DNA from 4 places in the Streptomyces sp. NPDC102462 genome. Region 4 is predicted to be linked to each of the others. Evidence: riboswitches for the same ligand, from Rfam matches in the RefSeq annotation. Region 4 holds a riboswitch; each other region holds the start of a gene.

Region 1 (4,737 bases), on a different contig from region 4:
TCCGGTGTCGTGCTGCTGCGCGATCTCGGGCCGCTGCCCGAGAGCAAGCTGCGCCACACGATGTGGAAGAACGGCACGCTGCTCGTCAACATGAACACCAACGAGCCGCTGCGCCCCTCTGACGTCGCCGTGGGCTCGTTGACCTTCGCCAAGCCCGAGGGCCTGGAGGAGCACGACGAGAACTTCCAGAACGAGATCGCCAAGGCCGCCCTGATGATCGTCCGGATCCAGCCGGACAACATCAAGGACAAGCGCGAGCTCGAGTGGTCGCACGAGGGCATCGTGGCCTACTCGAAGATCTGCACCCACGTCGGCTGCCCGATCTCGCTGTACGAGCAGCAGACGCACCACGTGCTCTGCCCGTGCCATCAGTCCACCTTCGACCTCTCCGACGGTGCCCGAGTGATCTTCGGCCCCGCCGGTCACGCCCTGCCGCAGCTGCGCATCGGCGTGAGCGACGAGGGTTACCTCCAGGCGCTCGGCGACTTCGCGGAGCCCGTCGGTCCTGCTTTCTGGGAGCGCGGATGAGCACTGCATCGAACCAAGAGTCCCGCTCTCGCGGGAAGGCACCGGCCGGCGAACGCGTCGCCGACTGGGCCGACGGCCGGCTGGGGATCTACTCCCTGGCCAAGGCCAACATGCGCAAGATCTTCCCCGACCACTGGTCGTTCATGTTGGGCGAGGTCTGCCTGTACAGCTTCATCATCATCATCCTCACGGGTGTGTATCTGACGCTGTTCTTCCACCCGTCGATGAACGAGGTGGAGTACCACGGCTCGTACGTCCCGCTGCAGGGGCAGCTGATGTCCGAGGCGTTCAGCTCGACCCTGCACATCTCCTTCGACGTGCGCGGTGGTCTGCTGGTCCGGCAGATCCACCACTGGGCCGCGCTGATCTTCCTCGCCGGCATGTTCGTGCACATGATGCGCGTGTTCTTCACCGGCGCGTTCCGCAAGCCGCGTGAGATCAACTGGCTGTTCGGCTTCCTGCTGTTCGTCCTCGGCATGTTCACCGGTTTCACCGGTTACTCGCTCCCGGACGACCTGCTCTCCGGCACCGGTGTCCGCTTCATGGAGGGCGCGATCCTGTCCGTGCCGATCGTCGGCACGTACCTGTCGTTCTTCCTCTTCGGCGGCGAGTTCCCCGGCCATGACTTCGTGGCCCGGTTCTACTCGGTCCACATCCTGCTGCTGCCGGGCATCATGCTCGGCCTGGTGGTGGGCCACCTGATCCTGGTCTTCTACCACAAGCACACGCAGTTCGCGGGCCCCGGGAAGTCCGAGAAGAACGTCGTCGGCATGCCGCTGCTGCCGGTCTACATGGCCAAGGCCGGAGGCTTCTTCTTCCTGGTCTTCGGTGTCATCGCGGCCATCGCGGCCGTCGCGCAGATCAACCCGATCTGGGCCATCGGCCCCTACCGCGCGGACCAGGTGTCCACCGGCGCCCAGCCCGACTGGTACATGGGCTTCGCCGAGGGTCTGATCCGCTTCATGCCGGGCTGGGAGATCAACCTCTGGGGTCACACGCTCGTCCTGGGCGTCTTCATCCCGCTGGTCGTCTTCCCGCTGGTCCTGGCGGCGATCGCGGTCTACCCGTTCATCGAGTCCTGGATCACCGGCGACAAGCGCGAGCACCACATCCTGGACCGCCCGCGCAACGCCCCCACCCGGACCGCGTTCGGTGTCGCCTGGATCACCGTCTACATGATCACCCTGGTCGGCGGCGGCAACGACCTGTGGGCCACACACCTGCACCTGTCGATCAACGCCGTCACCTGGTTCGTCCGGATCTTCTTCTTCGTCGGACCGGTCATCGCGTTCATCGCCACCAAGCGGATCTGCCTCGGCCTGCAGCGCCGGGACCGCGAGAAGGTGCTGCACGGCCGCGAGACCGGCATCATCAAGCGTCTGCCGCACGGTGAGTTCATCGAGGTCCATGAGCCGCTCAGCCAGGAGCAGCTGCACACCCTCACGGCCCACCACCAGTACGAGCCGGCCCAGGTCGGCCCGACGGTCGACGAGAACGGTGTCGAGCGGAAGGTGAAGGGGTCCGAGAAGCTGCGCGCCAAGCTCAGCGACGCCTACTACGGCGAGGACGCCCAGATCCCGAAGCCCACCGTCGAGGAGTACAAGGAGATCACGAGCGGCCACGGCCACCACTGATCGCTGCGCACGCCACGCCACGCGCGAGGGGCCCCGTCCGGTGTTCGGACGGGGCCCCTCGTGCATCCGCCGGATGGATAGGGTGGAGCCGATCCGAAATTGACGACGACCGACGACCGACGACCGGAGCGGCTGATGAGCGCTGTGACCCCCGCTGGAGGCGACACCGCGGCGGGCCGTTCCTGGCCCGACCTGCTGAGCGCGCTGCTCGGCGGCCAGGACCTGAGCGCCGGTGACACGGCCTGGGCCATGGACCGCATCATGTCCGGCGAGGCCGCGGACGCCCAGGTCGCCGGCTTCCTGGTGGCGCTGCGGGCCAAGGGCGAGACGGTCGAGGAGATCACCGGCCTGGTCGAGGCGATGTACCAGCACGCCAAGCCGCTGCACATCCCCGGTCCGGCCGTCGACATCGTCGGTACGGGCGGCGACCGGGCCAAGACGGTCAACATCTCCACGATGTCCGCCATCGTGCTCGCCGGGGCCGGCGCGAAGGTCGTCAAGCACGGCAACCGGGCCTCCTCCTCGGCGAGCGGATCCTCCGATGTGCTGGAACAGCTCGGCATCAACCTGGATCTGACGCCGGAACGGGTCGCGCGGGTGGTCGAGGAGGCCGGAATCACCTTCTGCTTCGCGGCCACCTTCCACCCCTCGATGCGGTTCGTCGGCGCCGTCCGCCGGGACCTCGGGATTCCGACCTCGTTCAACCTCCTCGGGCCGCTCACCAACCCGGCCCGGGTCACCGCCTCCGCGATCGGCTGCTTCGACACCCGGATGGCGGGGCTCATCGCCGGGGTGCTGGCCGAACGCGGCTCCTCCGCGCTGGTCTTCCGCGGGGACGACGGCCTGGACGAGCTGACGACCACCGCCACCTCCCGGGTCTGGGTGGTGCGCGACGGCAAGGTCACCGAGGACGTCTTCGACCCGCGCGAGGTCGGCCTCGACCTGGTCCCCGTGTCGGCGCTGCGCGGCGCCGACCCCGCCTACAACGCCGGGGTGGCCAGGCGGCTGCTGGACGGCGAGACGGGCCCGGTGCGGGACGCGGTGCTGCTGAACTCGGCGGCGGCCCTGGTCGCCCTGGAGCCGGGGAGCGGGCCGCTGGCCGACCAGATCCGGGACGGCATGGCGAAGGCCGCCGAGTCGATCGACTCCGGCGCGGCCCGCCGAACGCTCGCACGCTGGGCCGCCGCCAGCCACGCGTGAGGCCCCGTACGGCGATGTGACGCAGGGCGCGGTCCAGGATCCGGACCGCGCCTTGCGCATCGATGATCGTGTGGCAGGATATCCGTCAGGTCATGAGCGACAGTCATTCGGCCCCGGCCGACTGTCCGGCAACCCTCCGTCCGTGGCGGGGTGCCCCGGGTGAAGACCAGGCCGTAGGCAGCGAGGTCTGCGGCAAGCGCGGACCCCTCGCACTCTGCTGAGTGACAAGCCCAGGGGTCCTGGTCGTCGAGGGAGCCTCTCGTGAGCAAGCGAATGCGATAGGGCCGCAGAGCCCCGCCTCCGCATACCCCTTTCTTCCTCCCCACGCCGAGCCCTGCCCGATGCCGCAGGTGTGCCCTCGCGTGGTGAATTCCGCCTGCTTTCACGGGAGTTGTGCCATGTCCGTCTCCACCGCTGCCTCCGACCAGTCCGTCCGCGCCCCGCTGCCCGTCCTCGGCCGTGATGTCACCGTGCCGCTCGTCACCGGCGGCGAGGTCACCTACGCCGCGCTCGACTACGCGGCCAGCGCCCCCGCCCTCCAGCGCGTCTGGGACGACGTGGCCGCCTACGCGCCCTACTACGGCAGCGTGCACCGCGGCGCCGGCTACCTCTCGCAGCTGTCCACCGACCTGTTCGAGAACGCCCGCGCGACCGTCGCCGAGTTCCTGGACTGCCGCCCCGACGACCAGCTGATCTTCACCCGCTCCACCACCGACTCGCTCAACCTGCTGGCGGCCGTGCTCCCGGCCGGCTGTCAGGTCTTCGTCTTCGAGACCGAGCACCACGCCTCGCTGCTGCCCTGGAAGGACGCCGAGGTCAGCTATCTCGACGCACCGCGCACCCCGGCGCAGGCCGTCGCGACCCTTGAGGCGGCGCTGGCCGGCCGTGACGGGCACGGTCCGGCCCTGGTCTGTGTCACCGGCGCCTCCAACGTCACCGGGGAGCTGTGGCCGGTGCGCGAGCTGGCCGCCGCCGCGCATGCGCACGGCGCCCGGATCGTCCTCGACGCCGCCCAGCTCGCCCCGCACCACCCGGTGTCGGTGCGGGACCTCGACGTCGACTGGGTCGCCTTCTCCGGGCACAAGCTGTACGCGCCGTTCGGGACCGGCGTGCTCGCCGGACGCGCCGACTGGCTGCGTGCGGCCGAGCCGTACCTCGCGGGCGGCGGGGCGAGCCGTACGGTCACCCGGCGGGCGGACGGGGGCGTGGCCGTGGAGTGGCACGAGACGGCTGCCCGTCATGAGGCCGGCTCGCCGAACGTGATCGGCGCCTACGCCGTCGCCTCCGCCTGCAAGGCCCTCACGGAGGCCGGCTTCGACACCCTGGTCGCCCGCGAGCGGCACCTGATCGAGAAGGTCCGCGCGGGCCTGGCCGA
Region 2 (4,737 bases), on a different contig from region 4:
CGACTTCGATAAGTCGACTTGTTGATTTAGATTCCAGCAGCGCGTATGAGTTACGAGCACGTCAACCGGCGCCGAGGGGCTTCGCCCTGGAGAGGAGCCACCGTGGCCAGCATCCCCCCGCAGCGTGGCGGGTCCACGCGGTTGCGCGCGATCCAGGAGCCCGTCCCACGGCAGTACCGGTTCGTCCACGGCCACCGTTGGGCCTTCCGCATGGCGGGCAGCGGTCCGGCCGTGCTGCTGATCCACGGCATCGGCGACTCGTCCGACACCTGGGCCGAGCTGATTCCCGAACTCGCCCGGCACCACACGGTCATCGCCCCGGACCTGCTCGGCCACGGTTGCTCCGACAAGCCGCGCGGCGACTACTCGGTCCCCGCGTACGCCAACGGCATGCGGGACCTGCTGGGCGTGCTGGACATCGACCGGGTGACGCTGGTCGGACACTCCCTCGGCGGCGGTGTGGCCATGCAGTTCGCGTACCAGTTCCCGGGCCGCACCGAGCGGCTGGCGCTGGTGAGCACCGGCGGGGTGGGCCGCGGTGTCACCCCGGCGTTGCGCCTGGCCTCGCTGCCCGGGGCCCATCTCGGCCTCGCCATGTTGCGGCTTCCGACGGTACGGGCGCAGACCGCGGTCGTGGTCCGGCTGCTGCGCCTGCTCGACACCGGGCTCGGCGTGGACGCGCCGGATCTGCTGCGCGTGGTGGACGCGCTGCCCGACTCGGCCTCCCGTGACGCGTTCATCCGCACGCTGCGCGCGGTGGTGGACTGGCGTGGTCAGGTGGTGTCCATGCTGGACCGCTGCTACCTCACCGCCGGCATGCCGACCCTGCTGGTCTGGGGCTCACGCGACCAGGTGGTGCCCGCCGGGCAAGCCGGCGTGGCGCACGCGGCGATGCCCGGCAGCCGTCTGGAGATCTTCGAGGGCTCGGGACACTTTCCGTTCCGCGCCGATCCGCACCGTTTTCTGGCGGTACTGGAGGACTTCATCGCCACGACGCAGCCGGTCAGCCGCAGCCCGGAGGAATGGCGGGAGCGGCTGCGCTCCGAGGGGCGCCGGGCGCATTGACCACGAGCGTGCGGCGAGCCGGTCCCGCCCGACGGGCCCCACGCACCCGCGCGCAGCGCGCCGTCAGTCGAACTCGCTGGGGTGGGGCGCCGGGGTCTTTCCGGCGAGGACGTCCTTCAGCCGCTGCGCACCCGCCCGCACGGCCGCCTCGGTGCTGGTGCGATCGGCGCCCGAGAGGCCGCCGTTGATGACGGTGGCCCCGGAGGCGACCACCCGGAGCGCGGCGACGTCCGTGGTGAGGGTGACCGGCTGCCCGTTGGCGGTGCCCTTCACCGTCACGGTGACCCCCGCCCGGTCGTCGCCGGCGGGGGGCAGCGTGGCCGACACCACCTGGACGGTCCGCTTGCCGCCGTCGGAGCCGGTCACGGTGAACTGGCCGCACTTGCGCGGCAGGCTCCGGAACCAGTCCAGGGACTTCTTCACCGAAGCCTCGCCGTAGTCGCCGACCTGGTACAGCAGCCGGGCCCGCGGATCGGTGAACCCGGTGAGCGCCGAGGCGCCGGGCGCACGGCCCAGCAGGCTGTCGGAGTACAGGCCGTCAAGGAGCCGCTGGCAGTCGGCCGCGGCGGCCTTGCCCTTGAGGAACGCGGCGACGTCGACCTTGCCCATCAGCAGTCTGTCCCGCCAGGAGGCGGCGTCGTTCGCCTGCGTCCAGTCGTCCTCGAGGTCGGCCGCGGTGATCAGCGCGGCCTTCGCGCCCGCCCTCGTGAGCGCGGGGGTGGCGGACGGGCTCGGGGACCGGCCGGGATCGGCCGCGGCCTGCGGGGAGCGCTCGGCGGCGGGGGAGGCGGGCGCCGTGTCCAAGGCCCCGTCGGCGTCCGAGCAGGCGCCCGTGGCCAGCAGTGATCCGGCGGCCAGGGCCGAGGCGAGGACACGCGCGTGACGGTACGGACGGTTCATCGGGGCTGCCTCCTCGCGACGCGGTACGTCCCTCCACGCCACCACCGGGCGGCCCGGCCGACCAGCGTGACCGGACCGTTCGGGTGAACCGGCGGGACAGGACCGTGTGCCGCGCGGCGGGCGGTGTCCCAGGGGTGGACGCCCCCTTGACGTGCCCGCGGGCGCGGATCGACACTCCAGAAGGGAATCCTAGTGAAAAGGTAGGGAAACGATGAGGCGCCGTGGGACGAGCACCGGCCGTGGCCGCCGAGCGCCGTCGCTGCCCCTGCTGACCTCCCGCCGGCACATCGACCTGCTGCGGGTCTGCAGCGCGATCAGCCTCCCGGGCTGACCGTCCCGCGCTCCCGGCCGACCGGGGCCCCTCGCACCCACCGACCGACGACGCTTCGGCCGCGCACAGCCGCGCGCCCACACCCGGGGAGACGCATGTCCACGTTCCGCACGCCGCTCGCCGCCCTCCCGTCCGCCCAGCGGCCCGCCCGCTTCCGGGGCAGGATCGGCCGGGACGCGCGCAGCGGCCACTACGCCGTGCCCCGCCGCTACCGGCTCCACCTCACCACCGCCTGTCCCGACGGCCTGCGGATAGCCGTCGGCCACAGCCTCCTCGCCCTCGACGACATCTGTCCTGTCACCCTCCTCGACGCCGTCCCGGACTGTCCCGGCGGCGGCCACTCGGCGCTGCGCCCGCTCTACGAGGCGAGCGCGCACCGCTACCCGGGACCGGCGCTCGCGCCGGTGCTCAGCGACGACTGGTCGGGCCGGATCGTCAGCACCCACGCCCCCGACATCCTGCGCGACCTCGACCGCTGCTTCGGCGACGGCCGCGACCGGCTCTACCCGTGCGGCACCGAGGCCGGGATCGAGGAGATCGAGCGGCTGTGCGCGCAGGGCATCGAGGAGGCCGCGCAGCGGGCGGGCCGGGCCGGCGCGGACGCGACCGAGCGGGCCGCGGCGCTCGACGTCCTGCTCGGCACCCTGGCCGGACTGGAACGGCGGCTCACCGGACGGGAGTTCCTGATCGGCGACAAACTCACCGCAGCCGACGTCGAGTTGTGGGTCGCGCTGGTGCAACTCGACACCGTGCACCGCCATCACCTCGACGCCGCCGCCGTGCACCGCGTGGCCGCTCATCCGGCGCTGTGGGCGCACGCCCGGCGCCTGGCGGGGCGGCCCGCCTTCGGCGCGCACCTCGACCTGGACGGCATCGCCCGCCGTCATCACGCCCGCTGCGCGGGCCTGGAGGCGGCCGGCTCGGCCGTGCAGATCCTGGACTGGGCGCGGCATGCGGCCGGCGCCCTGGGACCCCGGCGCGGCTGAGCGGGCAGGGGCCGGTCCATTCAGCGGACGGGCGTTGACATACGTCGGCCCAACTGCCTTACTTACCGCTCAGCACGGTCATGAGTGTCAGCGACAAGCCCTGGCTCGCTGGCCGGCAACCCTCGCGCCGCGGTGGGGTGCCCCAGGTGACGACCGGACCGGATGACGCTTCGGTAAGCGCGAGGGCCCCGCGGGGGCCGGAAATGCGAGTGACGCGAGTGACGGACCTGTACGCAGCCGACGGGACGGCCGACGGCCGCACCCGAAGCCGCGTACATCCGTACGCGGGTCTGCTCGTCGCCGACCGGGCGGTCGACCTGCTCCGCGTGAACAGCGCACTGTGTACCGCTTCGGGCCCTGCCCGTCGCCGGGGCTGACGCCACCTCCGGCCCCCGCGTTCCCGACGCACACCGATCGAGCGGTGTGCCGCTGCCCGCCCCTCCCCGGTCCCCGTGCCCCTCCCGTGCGCCGCGCCGCACCCTGGCCCCGCCGGCTCGACGCCGGCCGGCCCAGCGCCGCCGCGGCCACACGGGTCGCTCCGCCGGCCCGGGGGTGCCCCGACCCCGCCGGAGCCCGCCATGTCCGAATCCCCGGGCGGCGCCGTGTCCCTCACCGCGCCGCCACCAGCCGACACACCGTCAAAAACCCTGTCCGCCCAGCGAGTCGTACCGCTGCGCCGCCCCGGCCGATGGATCGTCACGGCCGTCGTGCTGGTGGTCGTGGCACAGATCGCACACGGACTGGCCACCAACCCCTTCTACCAGTGGGACCGCTTCCGCTACTGGTTCCTGCGCCCCACCATCCTCGACGGCCTGCTCATCACCCTCGAAGTGACCGCGCTCAGCGCCGTGCTCGGCCTGCTCGGCGGCATCCTGCTGGCCCTCGGCCGGCTCTCCGGGAGCCCCGTGCTGCGCGCCGTCAGCTGGACGTACACCTGGCTGTTCCGGTCCGTGCCGCTCATCGTCGTACTGATCTTCCTCTACAACTTCTCGGCCCTGTACCGGACGGTGAGCCTCGGCGTCCCCTTCGGTCCCGCGTTCGTCACCTTCGACGAGTCCCGGCTGGCCACCGACATGGTGGTCGCCGTGGTCGGGCTCGGCCTCAACGAGGCGGCGTACGCCTCGGAGGTGGTCCGCGGCGGCATCCTCTCCGTCGACCAGGGCCAGCACGAGGCCGCCGCAGCGCTCGGCCTGCCGAGGCGCTACCAGTTCACCCGGATCGTGTTCCCGCAGGCCCTCAGGTCCATCACCCCGAACTACGTCAACCAGCTCATCGGCCTGATCAAGGCCACGTCCCTGGTGTTCTACGTGTCGCTGCTCGACCTGTTCGGCTCGGTGCAGACCATGGGCAGCACCTACCCCGGCGACATCGTGCCGCTGCTGCTGGTCGCCACCGTCTGGTACCTGATCCTCACCAGCGTCGTGTCCGTCGTCCAGTTCTACGTCGAGCGGTACT
Region 3 (4,737 bases), on a different contig from region 4:
ACCAGGCCCAGCGCGATCAGCTCCCGCAGCCCCTTGTCGATCTTGGTGAGCTGGGAGCCGGAGGCGATCGGCACGACGATCTGGTCGGGCAGCCGCCAGCCGAGCTGCTCACAGATCTCGTACGCCAGGGTCTTGGAGCCCTCCGCGTAGTACGGGCGCAGGTTGACGTTGACGAAGCCCCAGCCCTCACCCGCCGGGTCGCCGATCAGCTCGGAGCAGAAGCGGTTCACGTCGTCGTAGTTGCCCTCGATGCCGACCAGCTCACCGCCGTAGATCGCGGCCATGACGACCTTGCCCTGCTCCAGGTCGTACGGGATGAACACACAGGAGCGCAGGCCGGCCCGGGCCGCCGCGGCGCCGACGGCCCCGGCGAGGTTGCCGGTCGAGGAGCAGGACAGGGTCGTGAAGCCGAAGGCGCGCGCCGCCTCCAGCGCCTGGGCGACCACCCGGTCCTTGAAGGAGTGCGTCGGGTTGCCGGAGTCGTCCTTCACGTACAGGCCGCCGGTGACGCCGAGTTCACGGGCCAGGTTGTCGGCCTGGACCAGCTTGGTCCAGCCAGGGTTCAGATTGGGCTTTTCGGCCACGTCCGCGGGGACGGGCAGCAGCGGCGCATAGCGCCAGATGTTCGCGGGACCCGCCTCGATCGTCCGGCGCAGCTCCTCGGTGTCGTACGCCGAGAAGTCGTAAGCGATCTCCAGCGGGCCGAAACACTCCTCGCAGGCGAACACCGGGCCGAGCGGCACCCGGTGGCCGCACTCGCGGCAGCTCAGGGCCGCGGCGGGACCGAGGTCCACCGACTGGTTCGTGGTGCTTGCAACGGTCTGCACAGCCATGTGAGGCGAGGCCCTTTCTCCTCATCTTCCTCACGACGCATCTCGCCGTGAGACGGATTTGGCACCTTCCCTAGCCGGGAGCCTCGCGGAAACGATCGGCTTGCGCAGCGATCAGTACGAGAACCGGCTGGAGGGTTGCCGGGGCTTCATCGGGCCGTGTCCCTCTGCCCCTCTGGATGAGCTGTATGCGGTTGTGAACGCCGACGACCCCCGACATGCGATGGTCATCCGCGTTGTTCAAGACTGTAACCGACGGCCAGGACAGTTGAGATAGTCGTCCGAACCGCGAGATGGATCACACATGCACCCGGTGTGATCACGACAGTGAGGAGCAGCTGACTGTGCTGGAAGAAGTCGAGCGCTGGCTGGCCACCCGCTCCTGGTCCGTGACCGACCGGCCACTGCACAAGATCCTCGCCGCGAAACAGCGTACGGGCCAGTCGGTCTCCGTCGTGCTGCCCGCGCTCAACGAGGAGGAGACGGTCGGCGACATCGTCGCCGTCATCCGGCGCGACCTCATGCGGCGGGCTCCGCTGGTCGACGAGATCGTCGTGGTCGACTCGGGGTCCACCGACCGCACCTCCGAGGTGGCCGCCGCCGCGGGCGCCCAGGTGGTGCACCGCGACGCCATCCTGCCGCGGCTGCCCGCCGCGCCCGGCAAGGGCGAGGTCCTGTGGCGCTCGCTGCTCGTCACCGGCGGGGACATCGTCTGCTTCGTCGACGCGGACCTGCGGGAGTTCTCCTCCGACTTCGTCACCGGGATCGTCGGCCCGCTGCTCACCGAACCGGACGTCGACCTGGTCAAGGCCATGTACGACCGCCCGCTGGCCGGCGCGGCGGGCCAGGGCGGCCGGGTCACCGAGCTGATGGCGCGACCGCTGCTCAATCTGCACTGGCCGCAGCTGGCCGGTTTCGTGCAGCCGCTCGGCGGCGAGTACGCGGCCCGCCGCTCACTGCTGGAGCGGCTGCCGTTCCCCGTCGGGTACGGCGTCGAACTGGGCATGCTGGTCGACGCCCTGCACCTGGTGGGCCTTGACGCCCTCGCCCAGGTCGACGTCGGTGTGCGCAGGCACCGGCACCAGGACGGGCAGGCGCTGGGCCGGATGGCCGCCGCGATCTACCGCACCGCGCAGCTGCGGCTGGCCCGCGGGCACCTCGTACGCCCGTCCCTCACCCAGTTCGAACGCGGCGAACACGGCTTCGAACCACACACCTACCCGGTGGACACCGAGGAACGCCCACCCATGGTCCAGATCACGGAGTACACCACCCGCCGAGTGGCCTGAAGCCGACGCCGGCCGTGCCCGGCCCACACGGGAGCGGACCGTACGTTTGAGTGTTTGTGGGGCGGGCTAGGTTGAGGCGTATGGCTTCCACGTACGGTGCTGCCCAAGTGCTGGTCGCGTCCAACCGCGGCCCGGTCTCGTACTCCGTCCGGGAGGACGGCTCGCTGGCCGCCCGGCGAGGCGGCGGCGGGCTGGTCTCGGGGCTCTCGGCGATCGGCCCCGACGCGGACGCCCTGTGGGTGTGCTCGGCACTGTCCGACGGCGACCGCGAGGCGGTGCGCCGCGGGGTCGGCGAGCCCGGCGTGCGGATGCTGGACATTCCGGCCGACGTGTACGCCGACGCCTACAACGGCATCGCCAACTCGGTGCTGTGGTTCGTGCACCACATGCTCTACCAGACCCCGCTTGAGCCGGTCTTCGGCGCGGAGTTCCGGCGGCAGTGGGCGTCGTACCAGACCTACAACCGGGCGTTCGCCGAGGCGCTGGCCGAGGAGGCGGCGGAGGCCGCGGCGGTCGTCGTACAGGACTACCACCTGGCGCTGGCCCCCCGGATGCTCCGGCAGCTCCGCCCCGACCTGCGCATCGGCCACTTCTCGCACACCCCCTGGGCGCCGCCGGACTACTTCCGGCTGCTGCCCGACGACATCGCGGCCGAACTGCTCGGCGGCATCCTGGGCGCGGACCGCGCCGCGTTCCTCACCCGGCGCTGGGCGGACGCCTTCACCGACTGCTGCCACCTGGTCCTCGGGCCCGGCATCCCCTCCGGCACCCGCATCGGCGTGCACGGTCTGGGCGCCGACGCGGACTTCCTGCGCGCGCGTGCGCACGAGCCGGACGTGGCCGAGCGGATGACGGCGCTGCGCGCGGAGATCGGCGCGGACCGCAAGGCGATCGTGCGGGTGGACCGCACCGAGCTGTCCAAGAACATCGTGCGCGGGCTGCTGGCGTACCGGCAGCTGCTGACGGACCGCCCCGAGTGGCGCGAGCGGGTCGTGCACATCGCCTTCGCCTACCCCTCGCGCCAGGACCTGGCCGTGTACCGGGACTACACCGCCGAGGTGCGGCGCGTCGCGGAGGAGATCAACGCGCGGTACGGGACGCCGGGCTGGACGCCGGTGCTGCTGCACGTCGAGGACGACTTCGCGCGCTCGCTGGCCGCCTACCGGCTGGCCGACGTGGCCCTGGTGAACCCCATCAGGGACGGCATGAACCTGGTCGCCAAGGAGGTGCCGGTCGTCTCCGACCAGGGCTGCGCGCTGGTGCTGTCCCGGGAGGCGGGGGCGTACGAGGAGCTGGGCGAGGACGCGATCACCGTCAACCCGTACGACATCGGGGGCACGGCGGACGCCCTGCACCGGGCGCTCACCCTGCCGGACGACGAGCGGGCTGAACGGACCAAACGGCTGGCCGCCGCGGCCACCGCGCTGCCGCCGGCCCAGTGGTTCCTGGACCAGCTGCACGCCCTTCAGGCCGACCGGTCCAGCTGACCGGCGAGCGTCCGCAGCAGCCGCACCACCCCGGCCGGACCGTCCACGACCAGGTCGGCGCGCTCGGCCAGTTCGGTCACCTCGCTGCTGCCGCTGCACACCAGCAGGCCGGGCACGCCGTCGGAGCGTAGCTTGTCGACGGCCGCGAAGGCGGGCAGGTCACCGAGGTCGTCGCCGCCGTACACGACGGATGCGGCGCCGATCTCCCGTACGTACTCCAGCAGGGCGACGCCCTTGTCCATGCCCGGCGGGCGCAGTTCGAGGACCAGGCGGCCGGGCTCGACGATCAGGCCGTGCCGGGTGGCCAGCTCGGCGAGCGGACCGCGCAGCGCCTCGAACGCGGCCTGCGGATCCTCGGCGCGGCGGGTGTGCACGGCCACGGCCCGCCCCTTCTCCTCGATCCAGGTGCCCCGCCAGGCACCGATCCGGTCGAGGAAGCCGGGCAGCTCGGCACGGACGGCGGCGACGCCGGGGTGCGGGGCGGGTGCGCTGACGGTGCCGCTGACCGCGTCCCAGCGTTCGGCGCCGTAGTGGCCGAGTACGACCAGGTGCTCAAGGCCGGGTACGCCCGCGAAGCCGCCGTGGCGGACCGCGACGCCGGCCGGGCGTCCGGTGACCACCGCGACGGCGGCCACCTTCGGGGCGAGGGCGGCGAGCGCGGGTACGGCGTCCGGGTGTGCGCGTGCCTGATCGGGGTCGGCCACGATCGGCGCGAGTGTCCCGTCGAAGTCGAGGCCGATCACCGCGGTGCGGGGCCGTGCGAGCACGGCGGCGAGCCCGGCCCGCCCGGCCTGTGTCACGGGCGTCGGAAGCGCGTCCTGGGGCTCGGTCGAGTCCGTCATATGGGTGCCCATGACCCGACCCTATCCACGCGGAACGCCCCGCACGCCTGGCAGCGCGGGTCAGCGCTCGGTGCGGCGGGTCTCGCGGATCCGGCGCAGCCGGTTGACCGTCACCGGGTCGTGGGCCAGTGCGCGCTCGTCGTCCAGCAGGGCGTTCAGGAGCTGGTAGTAGCGGACCGGGGCCAGGCCCAGTTCCTCGCGTATCGCGCGTTCCTTGGCGCCGGGTCCCGGAAAGCCCCGGCGCTCCAGCGCCAGGATGGCCTGTTCGCGGCGGCCCAGCTCGTGGCGG
Region 4 (4,737 bases):
AGACCGGGCAGCGCGGTCAGCCACCAGGCGTTGGCCAGGTAGTTGCGGCCGTCGGAGATCAACGTCCCCCATTCCGGGGCCGGTGGCGGCGCGCCGTAGCCGAGGAAGCTCAGCGCCGACACGGCCAGGATCGAGGCGCCGAAGTCCAGCGTGGCCAGGACGATCACCGGTCCCGCGGCGTTGGGCAGGACGTGCCGGCCCAGCACCGAGTACCAGCGGGCCCCGCAGGAGCGGGACGCCTCGACGAACACCGCCTGCCGCACCCGGAGGACTTCGGCGCGCGCCACCCGGGCGAAGGAGGCGACGCTCGCGATGCCGACCGCCACCGCCACCTTCACCGTCCCGTAGCCGAGCGCGGTGACGAGGGCCAGCGACAGGAACAGGGCGGGGATGGACAGGAGGATGTCGACGAAGCGCATCAGCACGTCGTCCACCCAGCGGCCCACGAACCCGGCGACCACCCCGAGCAGACCCCCGACCACGAAGGCGACCAGGACCGCGATCAGCGTGGCCTTGAGGGACAGCTGGGCGCCGTGCACCACCCGGGAGAACACATCGCGTCCCAGTTCGTCCGTGCCGAACCAGTGACTGCCGCTCGGGCCGCGGAAGTTCTGCGACGGCACCCCCTTCAACGGGTCCTGCGAGGTGAACAGGTCCGGCCAGAACGAGGCCAGCACCACCAGGACCAGGACGGCGGCCGACAGCAGCAGACCGGGGCGGCGCAGCAGGAACCGCAGTCCCCGCCGCACGTCGCCGCGGCGGCCCGGCGGCGGCGCAGGGGATGCCGACCGGACCGGCCGGGCGAGGCCGAGGGCGGCCTCGGCGGGGTCGGCGGTGTCGTCGACAAGGCTCTGACTCATGCGAAGCTCGCCCTCCTGTCCGAGGCCACCACGATCCGCGGGTCCAGCAGCGGATAGACCAGGTCGACGACCAGGTTCGTCGCCACGAAGATCAGCGCTCCGAACACCACCACCCCTTGGACCAGCGGGATGTCCTGTGCGGTGACCGCCGCCGCGGTCACCCGGCCCAGGCCGTCACGGGAGAACACCGTCTCCACGACGACCGAACCGGCGATCAGCTGCCCGACCAGCAGGCCCACCACCGTGAGCGCGGGCAGTGACGCGTTGCGCAGCGCGTGCCGCAGATGGACCCGCCACCGGCCGGCGCCCTTGGCGCGTGCGGTCTCCACATAGGACTGGTCCAGCGCGGTCAGCAGGCTCTTGGCCAGCACCTGGGCGATCTGCGCGCCGGTCGGGACGGCCAGCGTCAGCGCCGGCAGGACCAGGCCCCGTACCCCGTCGTTGCCGAACGCCGGGAACCAGTGCAGCCGGAAGGAGAAGGTCTCGACCAGCAGCAGCCCCACCCAGAACGTCGGCACCGACACCCCGAGCGGTGGCAGCGACAGCAGCAGCTGCCGCAGCCACCGCTGAGCGGTGTACGTCGCCACCACCGCGAGGCCGCCGCCGAGCAGCACCGCGAGCAGCAGCGCGGCACCGGTCAACTGGAGTGTCTGCGGCAGCGCGTCGGCCAGGACGGAGGTCACCGGGCGGCCCGTGGAGACCGCGTCGCCGAAGTCCCCGCGCAGCGCCCGGCCGAGATAGTCGGCGTACTGCGCGAGCACCGGCTTGTCGAAGCCGTACTCGTGCCGCAGCGCGGCGAGTTGGGCGGGGTCGACCTGCCCCGAGTCCATCCCGGCGCCGGCCATCGCGGTGACCGGGTCGCCGGGCAGATAGTCCAGCACCAGGAACGACACCGTGTAGGCCGCCCACAGCACGCCGACGGCCTGCGCCAGCCGTTTGATCACATAGCGGCGCATGCGACTAGCCGATCCAGGTGTCGTGCAGTTGGATCCGGCTGCCCGAGTCAAAGGCGAGGTCGTGCACCTTCTTCGACACGCCCAGCTGGGTCTGGAGCTCCACCACCGGCACGTAGTACGCGTTGCGCACGAGGAGTTTCTGCGCCTCGTCCACCAGTTGCCCGCGCTGCGCGGCGTCCGTGGTCGCGGCCTGCTCGGACAGCGCCGCATCCAGTGAACTGGGCGGCAGATGGTAGACGTTGGCCAGCTGGGTGGAGAAGGAGTTGCGCAGGATGTCCGGGTCGGAGCGGGTGACGTTCCCCCACACCACGTCGAAGTCACCCGACTGGAGCGTCGTGGTGAACTGGCTGACCTGGAGCTGTTTGAGCACCACGTCGATCCCGACGGCCTTCAGCTGCTGCTGGACCAGTTCCAGGGCGGGCTGGTTGGTGGCCGCGTTGGGGAACCAGGTGATCGTCAGGCTCAGCCTCTTGCCGTCCTTGGTGCGGACACCGTCGCGGCCGGCCCGCCAACCGGCCGCGTCCAGCTCCGACTTCGCCTTGGCGGCGTCGAAGGCGAGGTCCGCGGCGAGATTCGTGTAGTCGGGCGTGGTGTGCGCCAGAACGCTGGTCGCCGGCCGGGTGCCGGTCGGGAACACGGTGTCGGCGATCTGCCGCCGGTCGACGGCGAACCGGATCGCCCGGCGCACCTTCGCGTCCTTCAGGACGGGCCGCGCGTTGTTGAGCCCCAGGCCGAACACCACGCCGGGGTTGGCCCGGCGCTGGAGGGCGACCTGGCCGCCCTTGAGCGCGGCCTCGTCGGCCTTTCCGACGCTGCTGACCGCGTCCACCTGCCCGGACTGGAGGCTGCCGGCCCTGACCCCCGCCTCGGGGACGACCTTGAACACCAGCTTGTCCAGGTACGCCTCGCCCTTCTTGGACCACAGCGAGGAGCCCCAGGCGTACCCGGTGCGCCGGTCCAGGGTGATCGACTGGTTCTGCACATACTGCTTCAGCACGAACGGCCCGGACCCGATCACGCCGTCGCTGCACTTCTGCTGTGGTGTCTTCTTGACGCTCGACGACGACTCGATGCCCAGCGAATGGGTCGACGTCGCCTGGAGGAACTGGGCGTTGGGCTCCTTGAACGTCACCTTGACGGTGAGCGGGTCCACCACGGTGGTGCTCCTGACGCCGCTGAGATAGCCCTGGGCGAGGGTTCCCAGGGCGCCGAGCTTCGGCACCGCGTCGAAGTTGTCCTTGACCACCTGCGCGGTCAGCTTGGACCCGTCGCTGAAGGTGACATTCGGCCGCAGACGGAAGGTGAACGTCGTCGCGTCGGCGTTGATGTCCCAGCTCTTCGCCAGCCACGGCACGATCTTGCCGGTCCTTGGGTTCTGGTCGGTCAGGGAGTCCACGACCTGGCGCACCGAGTAGATGGTGTCGTTGCTGCCGACCTGCTGCGGATCCACGCAGCCGGCGTCGGAACCCACCGCGAAGGTCAGGGTGCCGCCGGACCTCGCCCGGCCGTTACCGCTGCCGGACGCGTCGCCGCCCGACCCGCAGGCGGTCAGCAGGACACTGGCGGTCAGAAGGGCGGCCAGGGGAGCCCGTCGGGAGAGTCTGAAATCCGGAAATGCTGTCACGGAGGGGTTCTCCTACTCGTGTCACCAGGCACGGGGTGCTGTGCGAGGCACGGCCGCGCAGGGGCGTGCGGCCCCCGGCCGGATCGGCACCGGCGGCGGGGGAGCGCCGTACAGAAAGGGGTCAGGGGGACGACACCGGGAGCCGGTGGCGAAGGGAAGGCACGGGGGAGCCGGGGCCGGCGGCGGACGTCAGCCGGCGGCGGGCGGGCGCGTCAGGCCTGACACAGGCAGCTGGTCGAGCGCTTCAGATCGATGTGGCGTCGGCGTGCGAGCCGGGAGAACGCCGTGGCGTCGGCGGAGGAGGCAACCAGGTCACCGCTGTGCCGCATACCGGTCCTCCCCGTCTCCTGCCCCGCTCCCGGGGCCACGCGCTTGCGGGAATCGTCGGTGATTCCGCCGGGCTTTCACCTGGAGCACCCCACCGCGCGGGAGGGTTGCCGGTCAGCGAGCCAGGGCTTGACGCTGACACTCAATGCCGTTCGCGATGCTACGGAGCGCTCTCGTCCTACGTCAATGCCGTCATCCCGACGTCCTGTTCGACGCTTCGAGTACAAGGGGGCCGTCTCATGTGCCGGGACGCATGGTGGACGCTTCTGCGACCGTGTGCTTTGATCCGGCCATGGAGACCGCAGGTCAGGCACGCGCCCTGCGGCTCGACCCGTTCTGGGCGGGCCGCCGCGCCGATCAGTTCGACCAGACCTGTCGCTGACCGCTCGCCGCCCTCAGCCCGTTCTCCGCACGCGCTCGGCCGCGCCCTCATGCAGATCCGGACCGGCCTCGCCGGCCACCCTCGCGCGGACCGCGTGGCCGACCCGTCGGAAAGAGCCGCATGGCCGTCAACAGCCCCGCCCCGTCAGGGGTGTTCGCCGCGCTGCGGGTCCGTGACTACCGGATCTACTGGAGCACGGGCCTGGTGTCCAACATCGGCAGCGCCATGCAGGGCGTCGCACTGGACTGGTTCGTGCTGACCCTCACGCACAACGGGACCGCGCTCGGCTGGGTCGTGGGCCTTCAGTTCGCCCCGGTGCTGCTGTTCGGCCTGTGGGGCGGGGTGATGGCCGACCGCTACGACCGGCGGACCCTGCTGCTGTGGACGCAGGCCCTGTACGCGGTGCAGGCGCTGCTGCTGACGGTGATCGTGCTGTGCGGGCATGCTCCGCTGTGGCTGCTGTACGTCCTGTCCTTCGCGCTGGGCTGCGTGTTCACGGTGGAGAACCCGGCACGTCTGGCCTTCGTCACCGAACTGGTCGGCCGGGCGCTCATCCCGAAGGCGGCGGGCCTGAACATCCTGTCCCTG

What was found. A riboswitch is a leader RNA that binds a small molecule or an ion and turns the genes downstream of it on or off. The one in region 4 is predicted to bind S-adenosylmethionine.
Region 1: it holds a riboswitch for S-adenosylmethionine, as region 4 does, so the genes downstream of both, ACIRFL_RS11295 (aminotransferase class V-fold PLP-dependent enzyme) here and ACIRFL_RS05930 (ABC transporter substrate-binding protein) in region 4, are expected to answer to the same signal.
Region 2: it holds a riboswitch for S-adenosylmethionine, as region 4 does, so the genes downstream of both, ACIRFL_RS19515 (amino acid ABC transporter permease) here and ACIRFL_RS05930 (ABC transporter substrate-binding protein) in region 4, are expected to answer to the same signal.
Region 3: it holds a riboswitch for S-adenosylmethionine, as region 4 does, so the genes downstream of both, thrC (threonine synthase) here and ACIRFL_RS05930 (ABC transporter substrate-binding protein) in region 4, are expected to answer to the same signal.

The regions. Positions count from the first base shown of each region.
Region 1 is NZ_JBIWKB010000009.1:213,569-218,305, reverse strand. Features, by position in the region: gene ACIRFL_RS11310 (Rieske 2Fe-2S domain-containing protein) at 1-528, shown strand, start outside; gene ACIRFL_RS11305 (cytochrome bc complex cytochrome b subunit) at 525-2,162, shown strand; gene trpD (anthranilate phosphoribosyltransferase) at 2,298-3,362, shown strand; SAM riboswitch class IV at 3,451-3,567, shown strand; gene ACIRFL_RS11295 (aminotransferase class V-fold PLP-dependent enzyme) at 3,761-4,737, shown strand, end outside.
Region 2 is NZ_JBIWKB010000020.1:139,585-144,321, forward strand. Features, by position in the region: gene ACIRFL_RS19495 (alpha/beta fold hydrolase) at 103-1,065, shown strand; gene ACIRFL_RS19500 (hypothetical protein) at 1,129-1,965, opposite strand; gene ACIRFL_RS19505 (putative leader peptide) at 2,177-2,296, shown strand; gene ACIRFL_RS19510 (glutathione S-transferase C-terminal domain-containing protein) at 2,392-3,282, shown strand; SAM riboswitch class IV at 3,359-3,468, shown strand; gene ACIRFL_RS19515 (amino acid ABC transporter permease) at 3,861-4,737, shown strand, end outside.
Region 3 is NZ_JBIWKB010000041.1:42,545-47,281, reverse strand. Features, by position in the region: gene thrC (threonine synthase) at 1-833, opposite strand, end outside; SAM riboswitch class I at 852-1,016, opposite strand; gene ACIRFL_RS29650 (glucosyl-3-phosphoglycerate synthase) at 1,175-2,119, shown strand; gene ACIRFL_RS29645 (trehalose-6-phosphate synthase) at 2,200-3,606, shown strand; gene otsB (trehalose-phosphatase) at 3,585-4,460, opposite strand; gene ACIRFL_RS29635 (DUF3263 domain-containing protein) at 4,509-4,737, opposite strand, start outside.
Region 4 is NZ_JBIWKB010000004.1:213,637-218,373, forward strand. Features, by position in the region: gene ACIRFL_RS05920 (ABC transporter permease) at 1-860, opposite strand, end outside; gene ACIRFL_RS05925 (ABC transporter permease) at 857-1,816, opposite strand; gene ACIRFL_RS05930 (ABC transporter substrate-binding protein) at 1,821-3,440, opposite strand; SAM riboswitch class IV at 3,804-3,917, opposite strand; gene ACIRFL_RS05935 (MFS transporter) at 4,270-4,737, shown strand, end outside.